3 regions of the Alkalihalobacillus pseudalcaliphilus genome follow, and region 3 is predicted to be linked to each of the others. Evidence: riboswitches for the same ligand, from Rfam matches in the RefSeq annotation. Region 3 holds a riboswitch; each other region holds the start of a gene.
The links. A riboswitch is a leader RNA that binds a small molecule or an ion and turns the genes downstream of it on or off. The one in region 3 is predicted to bind S-adenosylmethionine.

Region 1 (5,105 bases), 390 kb from region 3:
CGGTGCTATTTTTTAAACGATCCAAACCATCATGTCCGATCGCTAATTCATTTCGTGAAAATTGATGTAGCATTCTTTCAATAACCCCTTCCAAACAATCGATATGTGTACGTTTTTGACTATATCATAGCCACTTAGAAAAGTCTAAAACATTTACAAGTCGCTGAGTAACTACAATTAAACGGCTTTCCATTGTAAGTAATTTAAGACAATGTAGTGAGTAACTATACGTAAAAAACCTAACACAGTTCATATAGGGTACTCCTCACTCGCTTTCTTACTTACAACATTACATCATACTTGAGCAACGGTTTTACTAGACTTTACTCTTTTTGTACAATTAGAATAAAAGTAATATACTCAAAATGCCCCTTATCTAAGGTCGGAGGTAACCAATGGATGAACAACAAATTTTTCCAATCATGATTAATGAAGAAACATCGGGCTTACATTCAATTAACATGTATCTTGTAAAAATGAATCAAAAACTCTTGTTAATTGATGCCGGTTATCACCATCCTAAATACGAAAAAGCCTTTGATTCCGCTTTACAACAATTTGGCTTTTCATTAAATGATCTAACTGCTATTTTACTAACTCACCACCATATTGATCATGTTGGTTTAGTTAACTACATAACGAAGCAGCATTCACTGCCTGTCTATGTACACCCTATCGCCTTCCCCCGTTTAAAAAGGGACCTAGATTTTTTACAAACACGTATTGATTTTTTTGAAAAACTTTATCGGGAAATGGACTGTAATGAAGCTGGACAGAGGCAAATTAAGTATTTACAGAAAGCGATAATGGATAATGCGAAGCAAAAAATTGACGTAGACTTACAAACAATACCTACACAATATGAAGATTTTGAAGTAGTCACTTTCCCGGGACACGCACCGGATCAAGTTGGTTTTTATTTAAGAGAACAGCAAATCTTATTTGGAGGAGATTTATTGATTGAGCACATTTCTAGCAATGCCCTTGTTGAACCAGACCAACAAGGGAATCGCCTCTTAACGTTAATTGAACATAAGCACTCATTAGAAAAATGTTTGAAACTCCCTTTATCCAGAGTGTATGCCGGTCATGGCCAAGTAATCGATTCTCCTCAGGAGTTAATTCAAAAACGAATTGAACAAATTAATCAAAAAGCAGAGCGTATTCTAAAGTTAATTCGCCAAGGCTTTCAAACAGGTAATGCAATTGCACTTGAGATGTATGCACACCGTTATCAAAGCCAATTTCCACTTGTCATGTCTGAGGTCATTGGTCACCTTGATTATTTAGAGTATAATGGCCTCATTGAAAAACGGCTCCACCCACAGACTCAGATTGCTATTTATATAGCCTGTTCTAAAAGCTGATTTCAATCGCACATGGCGAAGCCCGATTCACTTCGCCACCAACAAAGATGAAAGTAGTGGCGACTGTTCAAACTGTTGGAGCGTTTACAACTCGATCACCATTAGGAGTCGGCCTGACTAAACTGGGAGCACTGTCCTACTAAGGTCATTGATCGCGAGATAGATGACCAGCTAACTTCACGGCACAAACTATCGCCCATAAGTAACTTTCATATAAAATAAAGGCTAACTATCCATAAAGATAGCTAGCCTATTTAAGACGTGAAGAAATCCCGTAAATGCCGTGTTCGACTAAAGCTTTGAACCTGCTCAAGCAGGTGGGTGCCCCGTGCCCTTCTTTTTAAGTCCAAGCTCTCACTAGGCATGTAATCCAAAAGGCAACCTTTGGCTCCCGTTCAAAAAACGTTGGCTCAAAACGTTTAATGATAACGCACATCACAGGATTTCTAATAATTAACGTTATTATACGATGACTGACCATCTATTTCAACCTTTTGTTATAATTTTCAGACTATTATCCTATTTGCCACCCTTTTTATCACTATGGTACATTAGATATACAAATTAGAACGAGCAATTTCTATTATTAGTTTTAAAAGGATGTGTATAAATGGAACCACTAGCCATTCAACGTTGCATAGAAGTCAAACAAGAAATTGGTTTAATTGAAAAGAAAATTGTCGAAACCTCTTTTGATTTAAAAATCGATCATGAATACATACATGCAAAAACAGAACGGTTTTCTATTAAATCAATTTTAGACATATCCTTTCGGTTAAAAGAAGAAAAAGCAATAGGTTACTTATATATTCATACAACAAAAGGTATTCGTACTTTTCATATTCGCCATAATCCGATTGAATTTATTAATGTCTTCAAGAAATTAAGAAGTGAGACGACCGAGTACGAGTGATTCTTGCCAGCTCTTTTCAGTTAGCTCGCCCTGAATCGAAAAAATCTCAAGTCCCGTTGTTACGTCATTGAACTCCCCTTTCACTAAATAAGCGTCCCCATCCAGACCATGTTGTTTATGAACAACGATTGCTTCTGGATGGAGGTAATGATGAATATCTACGCTTGCAGCTTTACTAAAGGCCAGATAATACCTTTCAGCTTTTTCTGGTTGCCACTTACCATTACTTACCTCACCTTGTTTTTTCGTTTTATACGTATTATAAGAATTACCCGTTCCGAACCTACTCAAAAACAGAAAATCCTCGACCATACTATTTGCAGTTGCTTCCTTGCCAGCACCGGGACCTGTAAATAAAAGCTCGCCAATCATTGGTCCTTCAATTTGAATCGCATTCGTCACTCCATTAACGGCTGTATATGACTCCTCTTTTGCTAAAAACACAGGCTCTACCTTGGCCTTGATTTGTCCTTGATGACACTCAGATGTCCCGATTAACTTCAACTGTAAACCAAGTTGTTGGGCTAATTCTAGTTGCCAACCCTCAACATACCGAATTCCTTCTCTTGTTACTTGCTCCTTTTTTGGCCAAATTCCGAAACAACATTTAGTCAAAATCCTAATTTTATACCAAGCATCAAATCCATCAATATCATCAGTCGGATCATTCTCGGCATACCCTAATTGCTGTGCTTGTGCTAGAGCTTCATCAAATGAAAGATTCCTTTCCTTCATTTCAGTTAAAATATAGTTCGTTGTTCCATTTAAGATGCCACTTACCCGAAATATTTCAGTCGTCGGGATAATCCCACGCAACACATTAATAATCGGAATCCCACCTGCAACCGCGGCTTCGTAACCATAATAAGTCTGCCTCTGTTCAGCTAAGTCCTCTAAAGTTTCTCCATACTCGGCCACTAGCTTTTTATTTGCCGTAATAACGGGTGTACCTTTTTCCAAGAAAAATTCTGTATATTGGTAGGCAGGCTCTAGCCCACCAATCGCTTCAAATACCAAATCATAATCGCACTTTTTCGAAAATTCATTCCAATCACTCGTAATAACGGATACAAAACTTGTTCCTTGTAATGATTGTTGATATTTATCTTTATCGCGTATTAATATGCCTTCAATCGTCAAGGCCTCCCCAAACTGGCCTTGCAATGTGTGTGCAACCGTAGCTAATCGCTCTGCAACACCTAGACCGACCGTCCCAAAACCCATTAAACCTACTTTCATTTAACAGCACCCCTTTATATGCTTCATTATGTAAAAAAACCTTTCCAATAAGGAAAGGTTTCATCTGCCTTTTCTTATCTCTCAGAGCTTTACTCTGCTGAACGTAGCACCTTTATTTGTTTGGCTAACAAATAGGTTGCCGGGCTTCGACGGGTCAGTTCCCTCCACCACTCTAGATAAGTTCACATGTCATTTTTAAGTTATTCAGATTATATCGTTAAGTTGTTAGATTTGTCAATGGAGTTTTCTACACTCTTATTCGCTTTTCTTTCTAATCACTGACAAATTTAAATCAAGTAGTTGCTCTAAACTTACGTCACTCGGTGCATTGGTTAATAAATCACTTGCACTTGCTGTTTTAGGGAAAGCAATCGTATCACGTAAGTTCGTACGTCCAGCAAATAACATCACCATTCGGTCCAGCCCTAGTGCGATTCCACCGTGTGGCGGTGTACCATATTCAAATGCCTCTAATAAAAAGCCGAATTCTTCTTTTGCAGCTTCTGGTGTGAACCCAAGTGCTGCAAACATTTGCTCTTGAATGTCACGCTGGTAAATCCGTTGTGAGCCTCCACCTAATTCGTAACCATTTAAAACAAGGTCATACGCATTTGCACGAACACTTCCAGGATCTGTCGCAAGTAAGCTCATATCTTCTTTTAATGGGCTTGTAAACGGATGGTGTAAGGCAACAAATCGTTTCGCCTCTTCATCGTATTCAACTAACGGGAAGTCGACAACCCATAGGAAGTTATATTTGGATTCATCAATTAAGCCAAACTGCTTGCCAAATTTCAGGCGAAGTGCACCTAAGCTATCCCAGACAACTTGTTTTTTATCTGCGGCAAAGAATAATAAATCCCCTGTTTTAGCAGACATGGTTTCTATAAGTCTCTTCGCCTGCTCATCCGTGAAAAATTTGGCGATTGGTCCTTTTAGGCCTTCTTCCTCCACCTTTAACCAAGCAAGTCCTTTGGCACCGTATTGCTTAACAAAGTCAGCTAATGCATCAATTTCTTTACGTGATAATTGATCAGCACCACCTTCTAGGTTCAAACCTTTTACTGTACCACCTGTAGTTAAAGCCGATTTAAATACTTTAAAATCTGTATCATGTAAAGCCTCAGTTAAATCAATAAGCTCCATTCCAAAACGTGTATCAGGTTTGTCTGACCCATAACGATTCATAGCTTCATCATACGTTAGGCGAGCAAATGGTACGGTGATTTCGATCCCACGAACTTCCTTCATGAGCTTTGCCATCATTTGTTCTGTCATTGCTAAAAGCTCTTCTTTATCCATAAAAGATGTCTCTATATCAATTTGTGTGAATTCTGGCTGACGGTCAGCTCGTAAATCCTCATCACGGAAGCAACGAACAATTTGATAATAACGCTCAAAGCCCGAAACCATTAATAACTGTTTAAAAATTTGTGGTGACTGCGGTAATGCATAAAATTCGCCTGGATGAACTCGACTTGGTACTAAATAATCTCTGGCGCCTTCAGGTGTACTTTTTGTTAACATTGGCGTTTCAATTTCCATAAAGCTTTGATTATCTAAAAACTCACGTACCGTTTTGGTTG
Region 2 (5,105 bases), on a different contig from region 3:
AGGTCGCTAATGAATAAATCCCTAAAGTAGATCCTGTACAGGCTGAGAACTCGAACCAAGTCATCTCTGGGAGTTCGTTTTTATATTCCTCAAACCAAGCTTCTAATCTGGGAATTCGCTCTTCTTTGACCACATGCTTATGCACTTGTAAATCACCGTATAACTTACTGAGCTGCAACATGTTATCTTGAACAATTCGGAAAGATGGGAATGTCACTAAAATATGCTGACACGTTTCAATGAGCTCGTGTAAATAGCCACCGTCTTCCTGTTCAACTCGATATTGATAATAATTTACTAACGGTTCACCAGGCGTCAAAGCAGCTAATAAAGCATTATGTAAAGAACGGAAATCTTTCGGATCTAAATAGTCACTTTGGTCACACAAATTGTCTAAGTAATCACACATAATCTGATAGGCAATTATAAACTGGATTAATTCATCGAAGCGGTCTCGGGCAAGTAACCCATAAATACCGCCACCTTCACAATGAAATTCTTTTCTTTCAAGTGCATCAAGTGCCTGAGCTCTTAATTCTGGATCAGGGATTAATTCGGCTCTTTCTTTCCATTGGTCATAATAACGATGAACCGTCGGTAAAACATCCCTAAAAATATTCATCATTAATGGGATTGGTTGTGTCGGAACTTTCAAAGTGGATCCTCCTTATCTATACCTAACGTTAGCACAAAATGAGTCCGACAACAAACGATCAAATCTTAAAATCTTATGAAGATACTCATGTCCATAAGTTCATAATTCCAACCGCATGTCGAAATACAACTTCTTTTTCAGGCTCATTAAAAACCTCATGATATAGGCCTTTCCATTCTTTATAATACTTCTCCGTCACATCTAAGCTATCAAACCAGTCACGCACGGCATATTTACTCACAATCTTATCATCTCCGGCTTGCAAAACAGCAAGTGGTATATCTGGCATTTTTTCTGGATAACGTGTGGCAAGGTGCATATTTTTATGAAGCTCCTGGTACCACCTTACGGAAACCTTTGTTACTCGTAACTCATCACGAACATACTGATCTCTTATCTGTTCATCTCTCGTGACATGATTCGAATTTATTCCAGATGCTACCGTAAGAGTTGGGGTTAGGCGATTTAATACTTTAGAGGCTAAATCTTTGCTTGTCTTAATAGGCCTAAATAGACCTAAACAAGGTGAGGATAAAAGTAAACCTTGAATATCCTTCGCTTTGCTCTCCATCACATAACGAATCGCAACAAGCCCACCCATACTATGACCCAATATAAAAATAGGCTGTTCAAACTTCTTCGCTTCATCTACCCATTCTTGCACGGCATCTATATATTGAGAAAATTGATTGATATGACCTCGTTTACCTCTTGTTTTTCCTTGCCCTGGTAAATCACCCATGATGACATGAATACCATGCTCATTCCACTTCTGAGCTAACCACTCATAACGACCATGATGTTCACCTGCTCCGTGTATTAAAACAATCGTCGCTCTGGCATCTTTACTTGCATATGTCCACATGCAATCAACTCCTTTTACTCAGCCAAAATCTTGTCTTCATTTTACCGAAAACATGAACTAAAAGAAAGAAAATAGATTTTTTTGATGCTATTCACCTAGCATTTATGAAGTTTTTGACATGATTTGATACAATATATGAGGGAGCAAACATTTTTATAAGAGGAGTGTGCCAACTATGATTTATGCTTATAACGGAAAAGAACCTCAAATCGCTAAATCAGCTTTTATAGCTGATTATGTTACGATTACAGGTGATGTTGTGATTGGCGAAGAATCAAGTATTTGGTTTCAAACAGTCATCAGAGGTGACGTAGCACCAACTATTATTGGAAACAGAGTGAATATCCAAGATCAATCCATGTTACACCAAAGCCCTGATCTGCCACTTATTATTGAAGACGATGTCACGGTTGGTCATCAAGTGATGTTACATAGCTGCCTCATTGGCAAACGCTCATTAATTGGGATGGGTACAACGATTCTAGATGGAGCGGAAATCGGTGAAGGTGCATTCATTGGGGCTGGTAGTCTCGTCCCACCCGGAAAAAAGATTCCGCCCAACACTTTGGCATTTGGACGACCCGCTAAGGTTGTTCGTGCTATTAATGAAAAAGATCGTCAAGAAATGGAGCGAATTGTTAAAGACTACCGGAACAAGGGACAGATTTATAAACAAGCACAAGTAAAAAAGGATGTATAATATCGATAATGATAATCAATATTAATGGTAAAGGGTAGGAACGCCATTCCCACCCTTTACAGCTAGCTAATTAACCTAAATGTTCTGGCTCGAACGTTTTACAGTCTGTCTCTTCTGTCTTTTTGGCTTGCTTACCCTTATGACTTACCACATAAATTTTATCTGCCCCACAGCGATTATTATGATCCCAATACACACAGTTGTTTACTTCACATAATACTTCAACAGCCATTATCATCACCTCCTACGTACATTTTTACCTGTTTATATGCCTCGCATACCCAAAAGCCTCGGAAAATGTCTCACATTACAGGATAAATCTGGCTCTGTTTTTTTATGTCACTATACAGTAAAAAAGCCCTTCTACCGAGAGCATCGATTAGAAGGGCCTTTATCATTCATTTCATATCAAGGTTAACGTAAAACTTTAGCTTGCTCTTTTAAAGCGGCTGCTTTATCTGTGTTTTCCCATGGTAAGTCAACATCTGTACGTCCAAAGTGACCATATGCTGCCGTTTGCTTATAAATAGGGCGACGTAGGTCAAGCATTTTAATAATGCCTGCTGGACGAAGATCAAAGTTGTCTGCAATAAGCTGAACAAGTACTTCTTCTGATACGACACCTGTTCCAAATGTATCAACCGAAATCGATACCGGGCGTGCCACACCAATCGCATACGCTAATTGTACTTCACACTTATCAGCTAGACAAGCAGCAACGATGTTTTTGGCTACATAACGAGCAGCGTAAGCACCAGAGCGGTCTACTTTTGTTGCATCCTTACCAGAGAATGCACCACCACCGTGACGAGCATAACCACCGTACGTATCAACGATGATTTTACGTCCTGTAAGACCTGCATCACCTTGTGGTCCACCGATAACGAAACGACCTGTAGGATTGATAAAATACTTCGTTTGATCATCAATTAATTCAGCAGGAACTACTTCATTAATCACATATTGCTTTAAATCTTTTTCAATTTGTTCTAAAGTAATCTCTGGATGGTGCTGAGTTGAAATAACAATCGTGTCAACACGCACTGGTTTTCCAGCTTCATCATATTCAATCGTTACTTGTGTTTTACCATCAGGACGTAAGTAGTCTAAAATCTCATCTTTACGAACTTGAGCTAAGCGACGAGATAATTTGTGACTTAATGAAATCGGTAAAGGCATTAATTCATCCGTTTCATTCGAAGCAAAACCAAACATTAGCCCTTGATCTCCTGCACCAATTGCTTCGATCTCTTCATCTGTCATTTGACCTTCACGAGCTTCCAAAGCTTTGTCTACACCTAATGCAATGTCAGCTGATTGCTCATCAATCGACGTTAAAACGGCACAAGTTTCTGCATCAAAACCATATTTAGCACGTGTGTAGCCGATACCTTTAATTGTCTCACGAACAATTTTAGGAATATCCACATAAGTGCTTGTCGTAATCTCGCCGGCAACTAATACAAGACCTGTATTGACAGAAGTCTCACAAGCTACACGAGCATTTGGGTCACTTTTTAAAATCTCATCTAAAATCGCATCTGAAATTTGGTCACAAATCTTATCTGGGTGTCCTTCAGTAACCGACTCAGAAGTAAATAACCGTCTACTTTTTAAAACCATATCTCATTTCCTCCTCTGCACACAACTACAAACAGCTATGAGCCAATAATTTATAACGGCACTCATTTCCGATTGAATGGGAGTAAAATAACAATCGAAGACACAATTTGACAAATATAAACAATAAAAAACCCATTCCACACATACTGAGGAAAAGGGTTGGAGTGTTTACCTTTCGCCTCTTATCGTTCAAGGTCATATGCCTTGCAGGTTAGCACCTTTTCATTTCTTTTCATTGAAATGATGGTTGCTGGGTTTCTTCGGGCCTGTCCCTCCACCGACTCGGGATAAGAGTATCCGTTCGCAACATATCATAACGCAGATTAAAATGACTGTCAATTATTTTGAGATTTTCTTTTTATTTAATTATTTCCATTCTTTCACACACTAAATAACCTTCTTATTTTTGAGGACTACTTGTCTGTTTTTTCATCCAATTGGCAGCTTCCGTTAATATGCGCTGTTGATCCTTTAAAGGAAAATGATGCGAAAAATGAGGATAGTACCAGCTTTGAACATGACCATGTAACGCATTTTCTAACCGATAAGAATGTTCAATCGACACATGTTCATCTAACATACCATGTATCGTTAAAATCGGTACTGCACTTTGCTTTAACTCTGGAATTGGACTTCTCTCTTGATAGCGTTCGGGGTATTTATTTGGTGTACCACCAATTACACGCTTCATCATCCTCCTTAAATCAATACGCTCCTCATAGGTTAGAAACATATCCGTCACACCATTCCATAAAACACAACTAGCTAATGATGGCCGTTTTAAAGCCGTTAATAAGGCCATAACACCCCCCCGTGAAAATCCTAATGCATGGATTTGATTGTGCTGAACTTCTTCACTTTCATATAATAAATCGTAGGCTTTAAAAGCATCTTCACGATCCTCACCGGCAAAATCTTCTTGCCCTTCACCACCACGATTTCCCCGATAAAAAGGGGCGATGACAACGAACCCCTCACTGGCCCACTGAATGACTCTCTGAACTCTGACCATTCCAACATTTTTTATACCACCTCTTAAATATAATAGACCGGGTAGCTTACCTTTATTTAAAGGGGTTGCCAAATATCCCTTCACTTGTAATCCAGCACTTAAATAGGTGATTTCAAATAAATCAATCCTCTGATGAGGAGACGGAATTCTCTTTTTTTCTAACAACATCATGACACAACCTTTTCTCGCAGTAGGCAAACACACATTCAACCCTTTGAACATAGACTATCACAGATCTAATTATACAAAT
Region 3 (5,105 bases):
GACCGAACTTTTCCATTAATGCAACAATATTATCTGACTCCGTAATCGTTCCATCAAAATCACAATAAATGACTGGTTTTGTCACGGTTTTAAATACCCCCATGCATCAATGGCTTGCCTTAGTTCTATACTTGTATTGGCTACCTCCAGTAAACTCTTCTGTTCCATAACTCCATCAATCGCATGACGAAAAGCTTTTCCACCCGCTATCGCTCCACCTGGATGACCGTGGATGCCACCTCCAGCATTAATCACAATGTCTGGACCAAAATCACTGATAATTTTTTCAGTCATCCCAGAGTGAATGCCTGCAGAAGGAACCGGGAATGCTTTCTTATAGCTATCATCTTGCTCAGTTAATGACGTGACAATGCCTAACACTTTGTCCTTTTCTAACGCCACATTACCATAAGGTGACGGGAATAAAACAAGGTCCGCTCCAGCCATTCTTAATAATTTCCCTAACAATAATTGATGAGAAAAACCATAATAAGCACTCGATGTCATCGCCCCACTTACTGCAGGGTGGGCTAAAATGGGCACATCAATTTCGGTATCCTCTCTTAAATCTTGTAAGACATCCAACCCATAAGCAAAGACATTCAAGAGTAGAGCAGGTGCTCCTAAATCTATCGCTTGCTTAGCCCTGTCCTTAAGTTGTGAGGTCCTTCCAGTGATATTGACAGCATATAATGGTCTATGTCCTGTTGATTCTGCCGCTTCCGTAATAGCAGCCAAACACACTGGAATTCTCTCTTCTAGAGGTGTTTTTTCATTTTCAAATAAAATTTCATCATCTTTAATAATGTCAACTCCGCCTAACGCTTGAAGAAGCATTTGCTCATGTAACGAGTCTAAATCTCTACCGATCGCCGCTTTAAAAATACTCATTAATAGTGGCCGTTTCTTCACTTCTACAAGTTCACGGACACCATCAATCCCATATCTCGGACCGGGAAAATAGGATTTTAACTCACTAGAGAAGTTTAAATCGATTAATTTCACTTCACCATCAAGGGAAAGTTTACCAAAAACCGTTGTTAAAATCGCTGGTAAATCCGGAGAGAAGTTTAAACTTGGATAGCTAATTTTTATTAATCCATGCTCATCACGACCTTCTCCTACATATTCTACTTGCTCTACATTTCCTTTATGAGCCTTTAATTGCTCTTGTTCAATGGTTGGTAACTCTGTCCACGATCCTACTGTTAATCCTAAGGCTATTCCTTCTGCTTTTTTAGCTAATTCCTCTTTTTTTCCTTTTACTAGATACGTTGCTGTCACATGACTCATGTTTGTTCCACTCTCCTTACACCTATCAAATTACTAACAAAAAACTCTCCATTCAAATAAAGAAGGAGAGGACAAATTTGTATTCCCTCTCTCATCTTTCAATCATAAAGATTGTAAGAATTAGCACCGTATTTAAATAAACCGGTTGCCGGGCTTCATAGGGCTTATCCCTCCGCCAGCTCTTGATAAGAGATTATTTATTTTTATATGAAAGTATACTTAAGGGTGGTAGTACGTGCCTTGAAGTTAACTGGTCTTCCATCTTGCGATAGACGACCTTAACAGGTCACTGCTCCCTTTTTGGTCGTGCGACTCCTGATGGTGATGGAGTTGTAAACGAGCCAAATGTTTAAGAAGTCGCCACTACTTTCATCTTTATTGGTGGCGAAATGAATCAGCTTCTCCATAAGTGGTTTATATGAAAGTTCCTGCTGATACTCATATGCGGAACTTGGCTTGCCGCTACTACCGAAAATCATGCTCCGAGACAATCACGTGGCGCTGAGCTAATCGGCTATGACCGGAACTCAGCTCTGTCACTAATAGTCATCTGATGATTCGATATTGTTCCATTTTGTTGCTACTTGCTTGGTTGTATTTTCCTTGCTATATATATTGCCAGTTTACTTGTTTAATTGTCAATCTTTTTTTATTATTTATTCTATTTAGCTTATTTCTATTTCAAAGGCACACTTAGCCTATTATGTGTAATATATATAATTTTCAAAAACTTATTGACGACCGAGCCTACATCCTTTATAGTAATCACAAGTCAGTTAATTTCATATTTTTTACACTCTTATCATGAGTAGGTAGAGGGATTTGGCCCGATGAAACCGCAGCAACCGACCTTTTGGCACGGTGCTACATCCAACAGACATGTTCTGGTAGATAAGAGAGGTCGATTCACACATTGTCTATTCGCCTCTTTCTGCTAACAGAAAGAGGCTTTTTTATTACTTAAATTAAAGGGGAAGATAACAAATGAGTATACAATACATAGCATTAACAGAAGCAACTGCTGTCAATTTTTTAAAAGAAATTGGTTTACTAAATGAAGATGAGCGGGCGACAGTATCAGAGATTGGTGACGGCAATTTAAATTATGTTTTCAATATTTTCAGTCAAACAACAGGTCGTTCATTTATTGTTAAACAAGCTCTACCATATGCCAAAGTGGTTGGTGAAAGTTGGCCGTTAACACTAGACCGTGCAAGAATTGAAGCATCAGTTCTTCAACTCGCTGCCAAATACGTACCTAATCTTGTGCCAAAGGTTTTTCACCATGATCAGACACTTGCCTTAACCGTCATGGAAAATCTTAGTGACTTTACAATTTTACGTGAAGGATTGATTACGGGTAATCTTTACCCTCAAGTTGCAAGCCATATTGGTATTTATTTAGCAGAAATACTTTTTCGTACATCAACCTTTCATTTACACCCTAAGGAAGCAAAAGAACTCGCGGTAGATTTTATCAATCCAGACCTTTGTGATATTACGGAAAGACTCGTTTTCACTGATCCATTCTTTGATAGTGAAACAAACTCTTTTGACGACCATTTGAAACCACTCGTACATGAATTATGGAGCGACAATAAGCTAAAAAGAGAAGTCGCAAAATTAAAACATCTCTTCTTAACAAAATCGGAAGCACTTATACACGGAGACATTCACACAGGTAGTATTTTTGTAACAAAAGATGAAACAAAAATTATTGATCCTGAATTTGCCTTTTATGGACCAAAAGCTTTTGACATCGGCACTTTTTTTGCGAATCTGATTATGAATTATTATGCACAAGAAGGTCAAGCAAGTAATTCAATTGAGAAAGAACAACAACAAAGCTATTTAATTCAAACGCTCATCGATACGTGGAAGGTTTTTGAAACGACATATACCGAGCTTTGGAAAAACGAAAGTAAAGAGTCGTTTACAAAAGTGGATGGTCACCTTGAAGATGTATTAGCGACGATTTGGACAGAGTCAGTTGGATTTGCAGGTGCAGAAATGATTCGTCGCATGATTGGTTTAGCACATGTAAAAGATGTCGATAGCATTCAAGAGTTAGCAATCCGTCAATCTGTTCAGCAAACCATTATACAAGTAGCTCGAACATTCATCACAGAACGTCATTCAATTAAAGACATGGATTCGCTTATTCAACAAGTAAAGGTGGTATATGTATGACAATCCAATCAGTACGTTGGGATAAAGATTCCGTTTTAATTCTTGACCAACAAAAGTTACCTCATGAGGTAACTTTTGAACGAGCAACGACAATTGAACAAGTTTGGGAAGCTATTACTTATTTGAAAGTGAGAGGGGCTCCAGCAATAGGTATTGCCGCTGCATTCGGATTAGCCCTATGGGCACAAGCGAAACAATCCAATCAGCTTGATTTATTTCTTTCAGAATTTATCGCTCAACGAGATTACTTAGCTTCGAGCCGACCAACAGCTATTAATTTATTTTGGGCCATTGATCGTATGACTCAAAAGGTAAGCGGGTCAGGTAGTGTTGAAGAAGCTAAAGACATAGCTTTAACTGAAGCTTTAGCCATTCAAAAAGAAGACGCGGAAACATGCAGGAAAATTGGCGAGTATGGCTTATCACTTTTTAAGGATCAAGACACAATTATGACGATTTGTAATGCCGGTGCTATAGCTACTGCCAAGTATGGTACAGCTCTTGCTCCATTCTACTTAGCTAAAGATCAAGGTTTAACGTTACATGCCTATGCTTGTGAAACAAGGCCCGTCTTACAAGGCTCACGTTTAACTGCTTGGGAGCTCCAACAGCTTGGAGTCAACGTCACTCTCATTACCGATAGTATGGCAGCTCATACACTCAAAACAAAAAAAATAGATGCTATTATTGTTGGTGCCGATCGCATTGCGGCAAACGGTGATACGGCTAACAAGATCGGCACATATGGTTTAGCACTGCTTGCGAAAAGTCATCAGATTCCTTTTTATGTAGCAGCCCCTTTCTCAACTATTGATTTAAACACATTACATGGTGATGATATACCCATTGAGGAACGTCCCCCAGAAGAAATAACTCACCTAAACGGGCAAGCAATTGCTCCAAGTGGTATTAACGTGTTTAATCCAGCATTTGACGTTACTCCGCACTCATTAATTTCTGGTATCATTACAGAATATGGTATCATAACAGAAGAATTCAGCACAAATTTAACTGCATTACTTGATAAAAGTAAAGAAGGTATCCAGGTGTAGTGTAAAGGACAGCATGAATTGGATTCATGCTGTCCTTTCATTAATTTTTTTTATCGACTTCTAAAATCCAATACCTCCATTGCAAGTAGTTGCGAAACTCATAAAACTTCCGTTTACATGTGATTCAGTTGTTCTTTTAAATTTCTTGGCAGAAACTCATACATATTCCCAGCCAAATCTTGGATTGTTTGCTCCCGATCTAATTCTGTTTGTTTTATTGCCTCTTTGATATCAGCTTTTGCCTCTTCCACAATATGCTCCTCATCTTGGCTTGTCCACAAACCAAGGCTTTCCAAAAATAGTCGATAACGCTGTAGAGGGTCTTTTTGAAACCAAGATATCTCAGATTCATCTGTTCTATAGATTTTAGGGTTATCTCCAGACATGGAATGTGGACCGAATCTATATGTAATCGTTTCTATTAATGTTGGCTCACCTTCTAAAACAGCCCGTTCCCTTGCTGCTTTTGTCACCATATATGTCGCCAAAACATCCATTCCGTCTACTTGTACTCCTTGAATCCCTGCTGCTATAGCTTTTTGGGCAATTGTAGCAGCTGCTGATTGTCTA

Region 1: it holds a riboswitch for S-adenosylmethionine, as region 3 does, so the genes downstream of both, PQ479_RS05845 (homoserine dehydrogenase) here and PQ479_RS03690 (2,3-diketo-5-methylthiopentyl-1-phosphate enolase) in region 3, are expected to answer to the same signal.
Region 2: it holds a riboswitch for S-adenosylmethionine, as region 3 does, so the genes downstream of both, metK (methionine adenosyltransferase) here and PQ479_RS03690 (2,3-diketo-5-methylthiopentyl-1-phosphate enolase) in region 3, are expected to answer to the same signal.

What each region holds. Positions count from the first base shown of each region.
Region 1 covers NZ_JAQQWS010000001.1:1,153,127-1,158,231, forward strand. Annotated here, with positions in the region: gene PQ479_RS05825 (tRNA threonylcarbamoyladenosine dehydratase) at 1-73, opposite strand, end outside; gene PQ479_RS05830 (MBL fold metallo-hydrolase) at 396-1,367, shown strand; RNA gene ssrS (6S RNA) at 1,633-1,814, opposite strand; gene PQ479_RS05840 (hypothetical protein) at 1,978-2,280, shown strand; gene PQ479_RS05845 (homoserine dehydrogenase) at 2,251-3,519, opposite strand; SAM riboswitch class I at 3,591-3,702, opposite strand; gene aspS (aspartate--tRNA ligase) at 3,775-5,105, opposite strand, start outside.
Region 2 covers NZ_JAQQWS010000008.1:94,282-99,386, reverse strand. Annotated here, with positions in the region: gene PQ479_RS16030 (tetraprenyl-beta-curcumene synthase family protein) at 1-655, opposite strand, end outside; gene PQ479_RS16025 (alpha/beta hydrolase) at 741-1,520, opposite strand; gene PQ479_RS16020 (gamma carbonic anhydrase) at 1,696-2,220, shown strand; gene PQ479_RS16015 (DUF1540 domain-containing protein) at 2,291-2,452, opposite strand; gene metK (methionine adenosyltransferase) at 2,635-3,843, opposite strand; SAM riboswitch class I at 4,023-4,137, opposite strand; gene PQ479_RS16005 (alpha/beta hydrolase family protein) at 4,244-5,023, opposite strand.
Region 3 covers NZ_JAQQWS010000001.1:761,975-767,079, forward strand. Annotated here, with positions in the region: gene PQ479_RS03685 (2-hydroxy-3-keto-5-methylthiopentenyl-1-phosphate phosphatase) at 1-103, opposite strand, end outside; gene PQ479_RS03690 (2,3-diketo-5-methylthiopentyl-1-phosphate enolase) at 82-1,293, opposite strand; SAM riboswitch class I at 1,382-1,485, opposite strand; SAM riboswitch class I at 2,090-2,191, shown strand; gene mtnK (S-methyl-5-thioribose kinase) at 2,278-3,483, shown strand; gene mtnA (S-methyl-5-thioribose-1-phosphate isomerase) at 3,480-4,535, shown strand; gene pdhA (pyruvate dehydrogenase (acetyl-transferring) E1 component subunit alpha) at 4,649-5,105, opposite strand, start outside.